Regions from separate parts of the Paenibacillus sp. RS8 genome, predicted to be linked through region 2. Evidence: a T-box and tRNA genes for the amino acid it is inferred to sense, from the RefSeq annotation. Region 2 holds a T-box; the other holds one or more tRNA genes.

Region 1 (7,968 bases), 1.0 Mb from region 2:
ATTACGACAACATTTCGGTCGCTATACCCATTAGAGAAGTCTAGCTGGATACGCAAAAAGGGCACTGCTTCCAAACCATTTCATGGCTTTGCGACAGCGCCCTTTTTGTGTTGGCTATATGGTTTGCCTTTTACCATGTCAGAATATCAGATTCTAAATAAAAATCCATATATCGCCAAAAGTTTTTGTGTAGTAGAATGATTTTGTCGATTAATATATGTGTTTAAGAAGGAGTGATTAGATGGGTGCAAAAAATAAAGTTATAGCTGGTGACTATGAAGGTAAAGTAATAATGTCTACTCTTGGAATTGTAAATTTGCAAACTGGTTTTTTAAAAACAATCACACTAGACAAAAACACTGTAGAGGATTATGAGATAATGGACGAAACTCATTCCAAAAGTGCTGTGAGTGCTGTAGGAAGAGGATTAGTGGGCGGATTTCTACTCGGACCGGTTGGTTTGCTTGCTGGCCTTTCAGCTAAGAGCAAAGGAGTTCATATCATTGCAGTTCAGTTCAAGGATGGAAAGAAGAGTTTAATAGAGATAGACGAAAAAATTTACAAAGCTTTTTTGAAGAATTGTTTTTAGAGAGAGTACATAGTGTAAAAGAGCCGTTGTAGGTTAATCCTATGATGGCTCTTTTACTTGTTCAATGTTGCTATAACATAGGGAATCAAAAAAGGAACGCCCACCATGGACGCTCCTTGAATTTGTTATTCGTCTACTCTACAACATTCTAGCTAGTTACGCATTTACATTTTCCGTTTTACGATCCTGTCTAGCATGTAATGTTTTCATCGCAAATCTTGCGATCGGCTGCGCCACCAATAGTTCAATCCAAAACGCTATACCAAAGTTTCTTGGCCAGATGTGAAGAAAGTTTTTAAGTGGCTCTAGGCTTATTTGCTTCGTCCCCACCCACGTGCCGATAATCGATAGTAAAATAGATAACACTGTAACATTCAAAAAAGTATTCAACAGCACCCTAGCATTAAATCCATCGGTTTGTCCCATGAATTTCGGCATCACTTTCCCAACAATCGGCCCTGCAACTAATCTTACGGATAAAACTACGATCATCCACATAAACGGAATAACCTTTAGTGTATCTATATACACTTCCTTACTGAAGCCACGTTCCAATCCCACAATAATAGGGGCAATAGTGTTTACTGAAATGATTGAAATAATGAGTAAAAATAATATACCTTCTTTTCCGTTTCTGGGCAGTCTTGTGTCTCCATGCATGTTTGTCATCTCCGTGAATCATATTTCAGATGGCAGACGTATCATGAGACATATATTTTTGGCCCAATAAAAAGACCAATATCTCTACACACTGATTTAATAATTATAGCACTTTCTTCAATTGAATGTCAGATTTCTATTTATGATTTAATAAATCCCTCTGCTCTTTAGTGCATTCAAAAGATTTAAACTATCCCTGCGGTAAGCGCATGACGATAAATCTTGCATCAGTAAATCCGTTAGCAAACTCGAATTTCGGGCCTTCCTAGTTCTCTTCCCTTTGAATCTATGTGCCTATAGACAGCAAAAAACCCTTACAGTGGGCCCCGAGGGACTCGAACCCCCGACCAATCGGTTATGACCCGACCGCTCTAAAAAACTGATATAGAGGAAAGGGGTAAATACCTTAAACTCTATTCAGGAATTCTTGTTATTATTGGGATTATCTAATATTGATTAAACTTAATTAAAATGAGTTTGTGACCAAATTCGTGACCAATGTGACCATTGAGTTTGTCCTGGTTTCTTTATGGGCTTTTAAGCACAACTACAATCTCAACATGATCACTTCTAAAAAGATAAGTTACAAAGCGCTAATCCTAATACAATAACTCCTACGATCATCACAACAACACCTTTTCTGTTTTTCAAATAGTTATATCCACCAATAGATATGAGGGCTCCACACATCATTACAACCAACAAAGATTGTTGTTCCTCAACATCATAATCATTGAACAATAATGAAATGCCTAGAAGAATTGTTGCCGCACAAAAATGGACACCAAATTCTTTGAAGATTTTCTTCATTACAGCACTCCTATGTATTAGAATACCTGGCCTCATTTTCTCTGCTTTATGTATTTCTTAATCAAATAAAACAATACAAATCCTAACACCACAAAGCCAAGTATGGTGATCCATAGAATCGTTTGATTCCCTACGAAAAAGTATGTATTTCTGTATTGAAAATCTTCATTGTTCATCAGTATAAAAGCTCCTTGTTCTACGAACTATCTATTTCTTCGCAACCCATCGTTTTTCAACTTTGAAGTCCTTCTTAATTACTTTATTATCCCATGAATCCAGTATAATCCTGGGCTCTGACTCAAGGATATCCTTTGCTTTATCAATCTGCCCTGACTTGAAAAAGTTTATAATTTCTATAAGGTCACTTCTACTATGTAATCTTACGGCGTTATAACTAGCAAGTTCTTCACACGCTGAGGTATATTGATTTGAGGATATTACCATGGACTTTTTTGCCCTGTAATATCTCATGGAACTATAGATCTCTTGAACAGCTCCTAACCCTACTGGATAGGAATAACGCTTTGCCTGAACGACATTTCGAACCCCCTCCCCGTCTGTAAACACTAAGTCAGATCCAAAATTTCTGCCTCCTTTCGTTTTATATGCATCACTATAACCCATGGCCAAAAATAAACGATACAGATATTCTACAAAGCCAGTTCCGTCTTCCATTCGGTCTATGTCCTGGATCGTAATCTTAAGTGGATCAATTACTATACTTTGGGTAGGGTAACTCTTCTTTCTTGATAAAACTTTGAATACAAAAACAGCAGTAACGATAACAAGAATAACCAACAAAATTATCATTTTTATCAACCAGCAACCCCCATTAATATAAGAACCTCGCCAATGTCGGCGAGGTTCTTCCAAATTGCAATGCCATTACTCCCAAACCCTATAACCTTAATATAAATTATTTGGAACATTATGTATATATTACTGGTAAGAAAAAGTCCTAGACTACTGTTGGTTTTTGGACTCACGTTTCCCGTTAGCGTAAGCCCTTGCTAGTCCTGAATATCATTAACTAATGAATACTTGTGTTCTTCTTCCTACTTCAATTCGTTCAGTAAATTTACCTCCTGTATACTCTTCTATTGCCTTTTTCCAAAAGAGTTGAGCGGGCTTGTTGTTATCTATTTGGTAAACTTCCCATTTTCCCTGGTGCATATCAAATATATCTTTAGCAACCAATCTCCCTAATCCCAGCCTACGATACTTCTTCGCAATAAAAAATTCAGCAATAGAAAAATATGCGTCATCTTCTTCCCGATTTTTTAATTTGACTAAGACAAATCCAATAATTTCCCCATTGAGACTGATTAAATATGGATAATTGGGGTCTTTAGACCAATATTCATCAATTGGATAATTACCATATTTACCGTTTGCCTCAAACTGCAACTCCATAAATTCTGAGAAATCATAAATATAGAATTGTAACAGGTTGCTGAGTATTTCTTTATGTTCCAAGGTCGCTATTTTGATTTCATAGTCCATGTTTGATACCATCCCTCTGTAGATTCAACTATCGTTTCCCGTTAGTTAAGTCCCAAAAAAACATGTTGCGATAAATTACTTTATAGTATCGTGCTCATAGATTTTGGTGGGTCGTCCCCATTCGAAATTATCCAAACCGATTTCTCTGAATCCATATTTCTCATAGTAATGAATATGGTCAGTCGTTATATAAACCTTCGTATATCCGAATTGCCCCACCATTTTTCTGGCATGCTCCAACAATACTGAACCTAAACCTTGCCCTCGCTCATTCTCGTCAATGAACAAAGGAGCAATCCATGGCGATAAATCTTTTCGAATTATATATTCCTGTTCAATCAATTGATAAAATCCAATTATTTTGTCGTTTTTTAATAGCAGAAATGTTAATGGCAAACCATCTTCAGCCGATAAACTCTCGTCAATTTTAGGGAGTACCACCTTCTGTACGTTTGGCCATTTTTCTTTAACATATTCAACAAACTCTATATGACGCTCTGGACAATCTATTATAGATTTAATAGCTTGCATTAAGTCACTCCTTCATAAATACGGTTCTTGATGAGTATCATCTTCAAAAAAAGGTGCTTTCAGATTACACCTTATGTTAACTGCGGGAAACGGAAAGTTTAGTTTAAGTTAAACTATACTGCCCGTTAGCTTGATGAGGCGCCCGCCAGTCTATTGTGTTTTCATTGGCAATTTATACTGGAATGAGACATGGTGAGATCCTTGGAATTGGCTGGGGTGATATCGACTTCGAAAAGAAAGAACTCTAGGTGATTCAGACGGCCAACTGGACACGTGATGGTTTAGTCATTCAACGTCCGAAAACGAATGATTCCATACGACGGGTAAAACTTTTTCAGAATATTATTGATGACCTTAAGGAACGCTACCAGCAAATCGAGGCTTATAAAAAAGAATATGGAGACTCATATGAGGATAATGAATTAGTATGTTGCTAGCTGGCGGAGGTTATATAAAGCCAAAACGAATTACTGAAGGTATGTTCATACTTGTTCGTAAAGCAAGTGTCAAAAAAATTAGATTCCACGAGCAGCGACATACACATGCATCATTCTTATTGGCGATCGGAATAAATCCAAAGGTAGCTGCTGAACGACTGGGTATGACTCCAGCGATGTTCAACGAACGATACTCACACCTACTCCCAATCATGCAGGAAGAGGCCATTGACAAAATTGAAGCAGAACTGAATAATACGCTGAAAAACAGCTCGAAACTGCAGAAAAATAATTCCCGTTAGCAAATCCGTTAGCAAGCTCAAAATTCCGGTCTTTATCTATTCTATTTTCTTAATATCACAAAGCCTATAGACAGCAAAAAACCCTTACAAAGTAAGGGTTTTCTCTAAGTGGGCCCTGAGGGACTCGAACCCCCGACCAATCGGTTATGAGCCGACCGCTCTAACCAACTGAGCTAAGGGCCCGGATCTAAAAATATCCGAATGTACAATTGCTGTTGTAAATAAATTGGTTGCGGGGGCAGGATTTGAACCTGCGGCCTTCGGGTTATGAGCCCGACGAGCTACCGGGCTGCTCCACCCCGCGTCAGAAAAAATATTCAAACAGCGACAATAAATAATATACATTACAAATTGGGTCTACGTCAAGGAAGAATTTATAAAAGTTCTTAAGGCAGAAATCTAACCCCGTACCTTCCCTTACGGGATCGATAAATTTCTACAAAACGCGGGTCATGATAACCGTATATCCAGCCGTCTTGCTCCAATCTTTTAGCCAAACAACCTGCTTGAAATCTGGTCCTGAACAGTTTCGCGAAGTATATCCAATTCATGATGCCCTCTTCTCCTTTTCGCAAATTTATGATACACCGCTCTGAACTTATCATGCCCAAGTTCCACAAAATAAGCCACCAGAAAACTGGTGGCTTAGGGCATATTCCAGAGTCATTCACCGATCGAGTCGAAATAGACCGTGGGATCTTTTTCAAGTGTATCCAGCATGGTATTCCCTTGCTTCTCCCAAGCTTTGAGTGCATTCTCGACGGTTTTCTTACCCTGATAGACATCAATGAATAATTGCCGCCCAACATCGCTTATTCGGCTAATCCCAGGCTTCTGCATCTGTAAACTAATCAATAAAGGATCCGTTGCAGGTAATGGTCGGAGCGTATAAAAAGCTTCCAAGTTTACAGAAGGGGTCTGAGCGGTAATATAATCCTTGCGGGAAGTCAGTTCACTCTTGTTATGGGCTTTAATTTTGGCAACCTCATTACTGTTGACGAATTTAATCAAATCCCAAGCATCTTCTTTATTAGTAGCCGTAGAACTTATAGCCATCATATTCCCAAGCCATGTTCCAATGGCAACACCAGGCTTCTCTTGATAAGTGGGTACAGTAACAACCCCCCATTTGAAAGGATGGTAATTCTTGATCTTAGCAGCATTACGCTCCACTACTGCCAGATCATTGAGATAGCCGTATTCCCCAACGACCATTGCCGCTTTTCCTGCGAGGAATAAATCCCCTTGGATTGGACTATAGGTATCTCCTTCTGTTCCTGCAAAATCCAACCCATTTAACCCAGGTACAATTTGCTTTTTAACCAACTGACTGTAAGTAGCCCAAGCCTGATGCCATTGTGTAGTATTTACAGTCATATGCTGACCTTTATTATCGTACATTGTAAGTTCTAGCGGTGCGACATAGCTCTGCATATCCCAGAATGGATCACTTAAGTAACGGTTCATCGAGAACCCATATATCTGTGTTTCTTTATTTGTTGATCTCTTCGTCACCTTATCTGCCAGCGCAAACAGTTCATTCCAAGTCATCTTGTCCGTTGGGTAGCCGACACCAGCAGCATCAAAGATTCCCTTATTATAAAAAAGCGCACTAGATGAGAAGGTCGGCGCCAACGCAAAAAGACTTCCTCTTCCTAGCTCACGAACTCCATTCAGCGTTGTAGGCGCCATATTGCTTAAATCATACTGATCACGCGCTATAAGCGGCTCCAGCGATTGGACAAGATTATGATCTACCAAACTCTTCACTAATGCGCTATCACCGACAATCACATCAACAGGCTTATCCCCGCCCATAATCGCTCGGATATTTTCTAAATTATCAGAGCTTGCGTCTGTGGAGGTGTTAATGTACCGAAGCTCATTCGTATCTATAGCCGGAATAATCTCCAACTTGATCTCTGGATGCTGCAATTCATACATATCCGTAAACTGTTGACGAAAAAAAGAATCGTCCTCCCCAGACCATAGACTCCCAATACGCAATACACGCTGCTCCGTTGAAGCCTTAGAAGGCTCAGCCCAAGCTGTATTCCACCCATCTGATATTAATGGTAGTAACAGCGCAGCGCATACTCCAAGGCTTAACCAGCGGCGCCACAGTCGCTTATTGTTGTTTATATGATTCATTATTGTATCCTCCTATAAAATACTTGATCCTTCTACAACTTATGGATAAATAATCCATAATGCTAGTAACAGTATAAAGCTTTAATCCGGAGGGGAAGTTACAGGTCGTTTAAAGTTATACTACGATTTCTTCATATTATTCCTATAAAAATGTTACTAGGAGGTTTCAAAAGGTGCAGTTACCGGCAAAATTCCATCCTCTGCGACTGGATAGTTGCACTTTCTGCATCTATTAGTGGTGATTATGTTCTGTTTCTACTTTTAAGTGCACTCTATGCAGTTAAAACACGTTACTAAGAGCTTCCGGCGAATAACTAGCTGATTATAATTGCATAAAGTGCAACTATAGTGCCAATTCCGGCAGCGTCAAGAAGTTTGTGTAAGAGAGTAGAAGGTAACTTCTCGGGTGTTCGTTAGTTAGTGCAGATGTTCCTTGGGGCGGGGGCCCCGCCCCAAGGGAAAAGGGAATTCGAGCTACTTGTTTTACTCTGCCTGCGGTGGATATCGTGCTTCAAACATCTCATTTAGTTTCTTCTTTACTTCTAGATCGCCGAAACCGCGAATGACCCGTTCGCTAAAGCGTTCGTTGTAGTCCATCACGTCGAGGTAAACAATTTTCTCTGCTGCATCCATATTCGTGAGGCTATTCATGGGTTTCAGACGCTTTCGGATTTCCTTGTTCATTCGTTCAATTGGATTGGACGTGTAGATGGCTTCCTTTATGAGCGCAGGATACTTGTAAAAGGTCAGCAGCGTTGGCAACTGTTCTTCCCAAGACCGCATTTCTTTCGGGTAGAGCTTGCCCCATTTGGCCTTCACCGTGTCAAACGCAGCCCGAGCCAGATCGTGGTCTGCAGCCGTGTAGATCGTCTTCAGATCTTCAATGACTTCCGTTTTGTGCTGAATCCGAATTTTCGGGAAGGTCGAACGCACTTTGTGGACGATACAATGCTGCACATCCGCCTTCGGATAAGTTTCACGGAAC
Region 2 (7,968 bases):
TACTGCGGATAGAATCGAACAATCGATCTATTTATTAGAAAACGGAAATAAACAGAATCAATTGAATCTTTTGTTACAGGATAAATCGATTGTCTCTGCTCTAGTGTTTACTCGGACCAAACGTGGTGCTGACCGTGTTACACGTGACCTAGCGAAGGTGAACATTTCTGCACAAGCCATTCACGGCAATAAATCACAGAATGATCGTCAGAATGCATTGCGGAATTTTAAAAGTGGTGCAACCCGCGTTCTAGTCGCTACGGATATCGCCGCGCGCGGAATTGATATCGATGAGCTGTCTCATGTAATCAACTTCAACTTGCCGAATATTCCAGAAACTTATGTGCACCGAATCGGACGTACGGGCAGAGCGGGGCTGAGTGGAACTGCAATTTCTTTTTGCGAATCTGAAGAGCTTCCGTTCCTTAAAGATATCGAGAAATTGATCGGGAAATCGATTCCAGAAGTGAAGGATCACCCGTATCCGATGTCTCGTAAAACGCAGATGAAGACAGAACGATCTTCGAAACCGTCAGGTTCAAGACCAGCGAATTCCAGACCGTCATCTGGTAAACCGTCATCAGCTAAGCCAGCAGCTTCAAAACCAGCGGCATCTAAACCTGCCAAAGCAAAGCCAAAGTCTAACCCTCCATTAAAGCCAAAGTCCGAGTGGTTCACTAAAGGAAGACAAACGAGCAGCAGATAAGTTGTTTTGAAAGCTGGACGTTTATCATAATAAGATCTCAAAACCGTCAGAGTATATCTGATGGTTTTTTTGTTATTTGATGATAAGGTGAATTCAAGAGAGGGTATAGTTTTTGACACAGATAAAGATGTATTCGTCACCTTTAAAATGGAGAGAGGCAAAAAAACAGCCGCTAAACAGTTCCTCACTGTATAACGGCTGTTATATTCTCTTATGCGGTGGCTTCAATCGCGTTGTCCTGAACATAAGAACCAAGCTCTTGTTGAAGCGCTGTGCTGATGGAAGTCATAGGGAGGCGAAGCGTATCCGAATCGATTAGGCCATTCTGGTTAAGCATCCATTTGATTGGAGCGGGATTCGATTCCTTGAACAAGAGGCGGATGATCGGCAGCAGTTGTTCAAAGTTTTCTTTAGCTAAGTCTAATTGACCGGATTTGAAAGCTTCGTATATACGGATACATTCTGCTGGATAAACGTTCGCAGTAGCAAGCATACCTCCAGTTGCTCCGCAGCTAAGCATTTCGTAAAAGAGTGAATCGTCGCCGCCGAGCACCGGTTTGGTACCCGTACGAACTAGCTCAGTAACCAATTTGGTGCTGCCCGAACAGTCTTTTAATCCGACAACATTATTCATTTCTAGGATTGTACGTGCAGTATCTACGGTCATAGCAGTACCCGTACGACTTGGAATGTCATAAGCCATGATTGGAATGCCTACTTCTGCTGCTTTACGGAAATGGGCAATGATGCCTTCTTGCGAAGGACGACTATAATAAGGGACGACTACTAGCGCGCAATCAGCACCAAGGTTAGCTGCGATCTCTGTACGTGCTACCGTAGAAGCTGTGTCATTGGTTCCTGTACCGACTACTAAGGGGATAGATGTAGATTGTAAAAGCTCACGAGAAGTGTTTACTAGAAGCTGCATTTCATTTACGGTTACAGTTGGCGATTCACCGGTGGTTCCATTAACGACCAGACCTTGTATGCTGTTGTTAATAATGTTCTTTACATAACGCTGATACGAATCCAAATCGACTTCACCAGCAGCATTGAACGGGGTGACCACGGGGACATAAATTCCATAAATCTGTTGTTCTGTAAACATAAATTATCGGCCTCCATAATATTTTAATTCCTCTACATACACTTTACCATGGAATGTTGCATCGTCGTTAGCTATAATAAATGATGTGTATCATCAAAAATATTGATGTTAGGGTGAGGTTATGGATTTAACCTATTTACGAACATTCCGCGAGGTGGCTAAACGTCAGAGCTTTACACGGGCTGCTGAAGAGCTAGGTTACGCGCAGTCGAGTGTTACGATGCAAATACAGAAGATAGAGAAGGAATACGGAGTGCCTTTAATAGAAAGGCATGGTCGAGTGCTGCGTCTAACCCCGCCTGGTGAAGAGCTTTTGAAGCTATTCGTGGAGATTTTGGATCTGTATGACCGTTCAAAAGAAACCATTGCCCAGCAAATAGGAGGTACGCTAACGATTGGTACGATTGATTCTTTAGCTGCATTCTACTTGCCACCCTACTTACAGCAGTTGAGGACGAAATTCCCGAAACTTGATATCCATCTACAAACGATGCAGGAAGCTAACCTTGTGGCCAAAATAAAAGATGGGGAAGTAGACATCGGTCTGATGCTCGATCGTACCACAACGGATTCTTTGCTGGATCGTACGATCATTAGAGATGAACCGCTCGTCTTGATAGCCCCCGTTAATCATCCTCTTGCCCAGATGGAAACGGTAACGCTACAGGATCTAAATAACTGTGAATTAATTGTTTCTGAAGAGAGCTGTATTTACCGGAGTCTGTTCGAGAACTTGTTAAAAGAGCACGGGATTATATTCCGCATTGGTTTTGAGCTTTCGAATCTAGAAGCGATAAAACGATGTGTTATGAATGGTTTAGGGATTGCATTACTCCCGAAAATTGTTGCAGAGGAAGAAATTGAGCGGGGTAACTTGGCCGAGCTGTCCTTCGCGCATCCAGAAATTCACTTCGATCTGCAGCTTTTGATGCATCCTAAGAAGTGGAAGTCTCAGCCATTGCAATTTCTAACGCAAATGTTACTTGCAAATCATTAGTTTATTCCCATCAGGGTCTTTCACCACAAACCATTGTTGATCTTGAATTTCGGTTACTATCTCTACACCGAGCTCCTTCATATAGTTGAAAGAGGCTTGCAAATCATCGGTTATAAGCATAAGAGCAGGTGTTTGAATTGGAGGAGCCCCTTCAGGCTCTAAACCTCCCCACATGGGCATGGTGTCCAGAATGATCCCAGTGCTTCCTTGCATAGTTAACGGGCATAAATGACCGTTCATAATCGGATGATCTGCTTCCTGGAGTCCTAGGACATGGCAATACCAGCTACGGGCTTTTTCAATATCGTTTACGGGAATAAATACACTGCCAATAAGGTTTTTTACGGGGCTTTTTGCTATGGGATTTACAATGGACTGTGCTTGTTTATTCATTCGAATTCCTCCTAGGTCTGATAATGATAACCCTTTATTTGGAATTTATGCGTCTAGTCTATTTAAAACATAGAATCAGCCTACGCGCAAGTGGGTCATTAATGATCAATAAAATCTTAAATTTGTATGTAAAAGATAGCATTCTTTAAAGAAAGTCACTGTAAATATTGACATTCAAAATCAGTTTATGTTATATAAAAAGAAGAATTAGCACTCATCTAACAAGAGTGCTAATCACGAAATGTTGGACAAGATGTTTATTTTGAAAGGAGATCTATTTATTCATGGCCAAAAAAGAGTTTAAAGCCGAATCGAAAAGATTGCTGGAAATGATGATTAACTCCATTTATACACAACGGGAAATTTTCCTGCGCGAGCTAATTTCCAATGCAAGTGATGCGATTGATAAGATCTATTACAAAGCATTATCTGACGAAAGCCTGGTCTTCAATAAAGAAGATTATTATATTAAAGTGACTGCCGATAAGGCGAACAGAACTCTGACGATCTCCGATACTGGTATCGGTATGACGCAAGAGGAACTGGAGAATAACCTGGGAACGATCGCGAAGAGCGGATCTCTTGCTTTTAAGAAAGAGAATGAAGCTAAAGATGGTCATAATATCATCGGACAGTTCGGTGTTGGCTTCTATGCTGCTTTTATGGTGGCAGATGATGTAACGGTGATCAGTAAGGCTCTAGGCAGCGAGGAAGCCTTTAAATGGGAGTCTAAGGGCGCTGACGGCTATACTATCGAGTCTGTCGAGAAGGATTCTGTGGGTACTGATGTAATTTTGAAAATTAAAGACAATACTGAAGAAGATCAATATGATGAATATTTGGAAGAATACCGCCTGAAATCCATCATTAAAAAATACTCCGACTTCATCCGTTTCCCAATCAAAATGGACGTGAAGGAGTCAAAGCCAAAAGAAGGTACGGAGAACGAGTTCGAAGAAGTTATTCAAGAACAAACCGTGAACAGCATGGTGCCAATCTGGCGTAAGAACAAAAGCGAGCTGACTACGGAAGATTACGATAACTTCTATGCAGAGAAGCGTTACGGCTTCGACAAGCCGCTTAAACATATTCATATCAGTGCCGATGGTGCTGTAGTGTACAATGCGATTTTGTTCATCCCAGAAATTACACCGTTTGACTATTACACAAAGGAATATGAAAAAGGTCTTGAGCTGTATTCCAACGGTGTGTTGATCATGAACAAATGTGCGGATCTCTTGCCTGATTACTTCAGCTTTGTAAAAGGTATGGTGGATTCAGAGGATCTTTCCTTGAACATCTCCAGAGAGATGCTCCAGCATGACCGTCAGCTGACTCTGATTGCTAAGAACATTAAGAACAAAGTGAAGAGCCAACTGCAAAGCTTGCTGAAGGATGAAAGAGAGAAGTACGAGCAGTTCTATAATGCTTTTGGCAGACAGCTTAAGTTTGGTGTGTACAACGATTATGGTATGCACAAAGATACTCTTCAAGATCTGCTGATGTTCTACTCCTCCAAGGAGAAAAAGCTGGTAACGCTGGACGAATACGTGTCTAGAATGCCAGAAGATCAGAAGTACATCTACTATGCTTCCGGAGAGTCGATCGACAGAATCGAAAAACTCCCGCAAACTGAGCTTGTTTCGGATAAAGGATATGAAATTCTCTACTTCACTGATGATATTGATGAATTTGCAATCAAGATGATCATGTCTTATAAGGAAAAAGAATTTAAGTCTGTATCCAGCGGAGATCTTGGTATTGAAGCTGACGAAGCGGACAAGCCAACGGAAGCGGAAGAGAACGAAAACAAGGAGCTTTTTGAAGCGATGAAGGACATCCTGTCCGGCAAAGTGAAAAATGTTAAAGCTTCCAAACGTTTGAAGACTCATCCGGTATGTCTCTCTGCTGAAGGCGAACTGACCATCGAGATGGAAAAAATCTTGAAATCGATGCCGAATGGCCAAGAGGTTCAAGCGGACAAGGTACTCGAAATCAACATCCATCACGAAGTATTCCAGTCCTTGAAGGCGGCAGCAGAGAACGACAAAGAAAAGCTCGGTTTATACACGAACCTGCTGTACAACCAAGCCCTGTTGATTGAAGGTCTACAGGTTAGTGATCCTGTTCAATTCACCAATGATATTTGCAAAATCATGAAATAATATGAAGTACAGAGACCATCCAATTGTATTATGATTGGGTGGTCTTTTTTATTTCAGTATTTCATTTTGTTGTGCGAAAAAGGTAGTAATCAATTTCAGAGTCATTATTTGTACAACCGCTGATCGAATAGATAATTTCACCTTGTGTGCTTTTTTTACTCGTCACTTCGGAGCAGGTATCGGTTCTGACACCTGTGTTGCTCCCACCGAATGCATCATTAGAAGTATCATAGCTATAATTAATTATACTGCCATCAAACTTCAAATCCTTAAATATGGGATCACCCTCATCTGTGTAACTTGTAACGCGTATATTGTCTGCTTTTTTCCTGGAGAGATTAGTTATAAATTGCTCGAATTTATCTAGGTTGTACACTTTTTTAAATGAAACAATATCTCCCCTACTGATGGCTTCTTTGGAAGTATAGGGTTCACTTTTGGGAACAGAATTAACTTTATTATCGGAACAACCCCATACTCCTGCTAGTAAAAGAACAGAGAGTACAAGTAAATTTACTTTTTTCACTGAGGGACCTCCTTGTAACTTATTTATATAAAAGACGGAAATTAACTGGAAAAGTTACAGTGAGCTTGATGTTTCGCATTGACAATAAACAACAGATTGAGTATTATTTCCTGTAACTTGAATATGTAAAAGCAAAGAAGAGAAAGAGTACCACGGCAATTCTTTCTACAGAGAGCTCCGTTCGCTGAAAAGGAGTAAAGAAAAACCTTGGGAATATGGTCTCAGAGCTGCGCATCGAAACCTTTTGGGTTGTAGGCTGCGCCGGAACCTGCATCCGTTATAGTGCTAGGGTATAAACGTTTATTAACGTCGTACCTGAAGAGGTAAATGTCATGAGGCATTTATAAAATTAGGTGGTAACACGTGAGTAGAACTCTCGTCCTTTGTGGATGGGAGTTTTTTTGTTGTCTAAAAAAAGGAGGAGAAGGTTAATGAGTAATGTGTTTATAGGCGGAGCTTGGCCGTATGCGAATGGATCTTTACATCTTGGAAGATTATCAAGTGTGTTGCCTGGGGATGTGCTGGCACGCTATTTTCGCAGCAAGGGGGATAACGTTTTATATGTGTCAGGCAGCGATTGTCATGGCACACCTGTAGCGGTTCAGGCTGCTAATGAAGGGATCACACCCGAAGCTTTTGCAAGTCGATACCACGAAGAGTTTCTGAAGTGTTTTGAAGAGCTGGGATTTAGTTATGATCTATATACTCGAACGGATCAACAGCAGCATCATAAGGTCGTGCAAGAGTTGTTTGCGAAGCTGCTAGAGAATGGTCATTTATATAAAAAAACCATTGCGCAATGTTACTGCGAGGTAGACCAGCGATTTTTGCCAGACAGATATGTGGAAGGCACTTGTCCGGTATGTGGACAGCGGGCGCGTGGAGATCAATGCGATTATTGTTCTACGATTCTAGACCCTGCCGATTTATTGGACAGAGTCTGTAAATTATGTGGGAATACACCGACAGAACGGCCGACAGAACATTTTTATCTTAGCTTATCTAAATTTCAATCTGAATTAACTGATTATGTAGACGAAGCAGTACACTGGAGAGAAAATGCAATAAAACTGACCAAACGATATTTAAAGGAGGAGCTTCAGGATCGGGCAGTAACCAGAGACTTATCTTGGGGTGTAGATGTTCCTGTAGCTGGATTTGAAGATAAGAAGATTTATGTCTGGATTGAGGCGGTAAGTGGTTATTTATCAGCCAGCAAGCAGTGGGCCATACAATCTGGGGGGAGCTGGGAGGAATTTTGGTCAGAGAAAAATGAGGATATTACCGCTTATTATGTACATGGTAAAGACAATATTCCTTTTCATACCTTGATATGGCCAGCCGTCTTATTAGGAGCAAAAGAGTTACATTTACCGGACCGGATTATATCTAGCGAATATTTAACCCTTGAAGGGCAGAAGTTCTCCACTAGCCGTAATTGGGCGGTCTGGGTACCTGATATTCTAGAACGGTATCATCCTGACTCTATTCGTTATTTTTTAATTGCCAACGGGCCTGAGAAGCGGGATACGGATTTTTCCTGGAGAGAGTTTATTTATAGTCATAATGGTGAGCTGCTTGGAGCATTTGGTAACTTTGTGAATCGTTCATTGGCTTTTGTGGATAATTTTTATGAAGGGAAAGTGCCGAATGGAGGATTAGATAAGGGGTGGAGTGACAACATTGACCTCTTGTATCTGGAGTCAGGACGCCTAATTGAAGCGGGAGATTTAAAGGATGCGCTGGAGTATATTTTCTCTTATGTGCGTAAGGCAAATCAGTATTTTGATCGGCAAAAGCCTTGGATTCAGGTAAAAGAGGATCGGGAAGCCTGTGATTCTACAATATTTACTTGCGTGCAGATTATCGCTAATTTGGCGAATTTGCTGCATCCGTTTCTACCCTTTTCTTGTGAGAAGATCAGGGGGTTCTTATCGCTTGAACAACCGAATTGGCAGCCCTGCGCAGTTCCCCCGTATCAACAGATAACTGATTTACAATTGTTGTTTGAACGAATTGATATTAGTCGTATTAAAGAAGAAGAGGAAAGACTCATTCAACAACAAGTGAATA

Evidence for each region. The T-box of region 2 lies ahead of metG (methionine--tRNA ligase). A T-box ahead of a tRNA ligase gene usually reads a tRNA of that ligase, here a tRNA-Met.
Region 1: it has a tRNA-Met gene. The T-box ahead of metG (methionine--tRNA ligase) is inferred to sense a tRNA for this amino acid. The anticodon was not compared.

Annotation. Positions count from the first base shown of each region.
Region 1 covers NZ_CP168131.1:6,761,449-6,769,416, forward strand. The annotation lists gene ACDZ28_RS31680 (hypothetical protein) at 242-589, shown strand; gene ACDZ28_RS31685 (hypothetical protein) at 746-1,249, opposite strand; gene ACDZ28_RS31690 (hypothetical protein) at 1,820-2,059, opposite strand; gene ACDZ28_RS31695 (restriction endonuclease) at 2,267-2,869, opposite strand; gene ACDZ28_RS31700 (GNAT family N-acetyltransferase) at 3,086-3,562, opposite strand; gene ACDZ28_RS31705 (GNAT family N-acetyltransferase) at 3,638-4,093, opposite strand; gene ACDZ28_RS31710 (hypothetical protein) at 4,276-4,341, shown strand; gene ACDZ28_RS31715 (hypothetical protein) at 4,342-4,530, shown strand; gene ACDZ28_RS31720 (hypothetical protein) at 4,572-4,832, shown strand; tRNA gene ACDZ28_RS31725 (tRNA-Ile) at 4,942-5,015, opposite strand; tRNA gene ACDZ28_RS31730 (tRNA-Met) at 5,060-5,136, opposite strand; gene ACDZ28_RS31735 (hypothetical protein) at 5,219-5,383, opposite strand; gene ACDZ28_RS31740 (ABC transporter substrate-binding protein) at 5,496-6,983, opposite strand; gene ACDZ28_RS31745 (IS256 family transposase) at 7,467-7,968, opposite strand, start outside.
Region 2 covers NZ_CP168131.1:5,713,526-5,721,493, reverse strand. The annotation lists gene ACDZ28_RS26935 (DEAD/DEAH box helicase) at 1-706, shown strand, start outside; gene dapA (4-hydroxy-tetrahydrodipicolinate synthase) at 918-1,814, opposite strand; gene ACDZ28_RS26925 (LysR family transcriptional regulator) at 1,936-2,811, shown strand; gene ACDZ28_RS26920 (VOC family protein) at 2,794-3,204, opposite strand; gene htpG (molecular chaperone HtpG) at 3,489-5,369, shown strand; gene ACDZ28_RS26910 (DUF4362 domain-containing protein) at 5,431-5,895, opposite strand; T-box leader at 6,021-6,282, shown strand; gene metG (methionine--tRNA ligase) at 6,327-7,968, shown strand, end outside.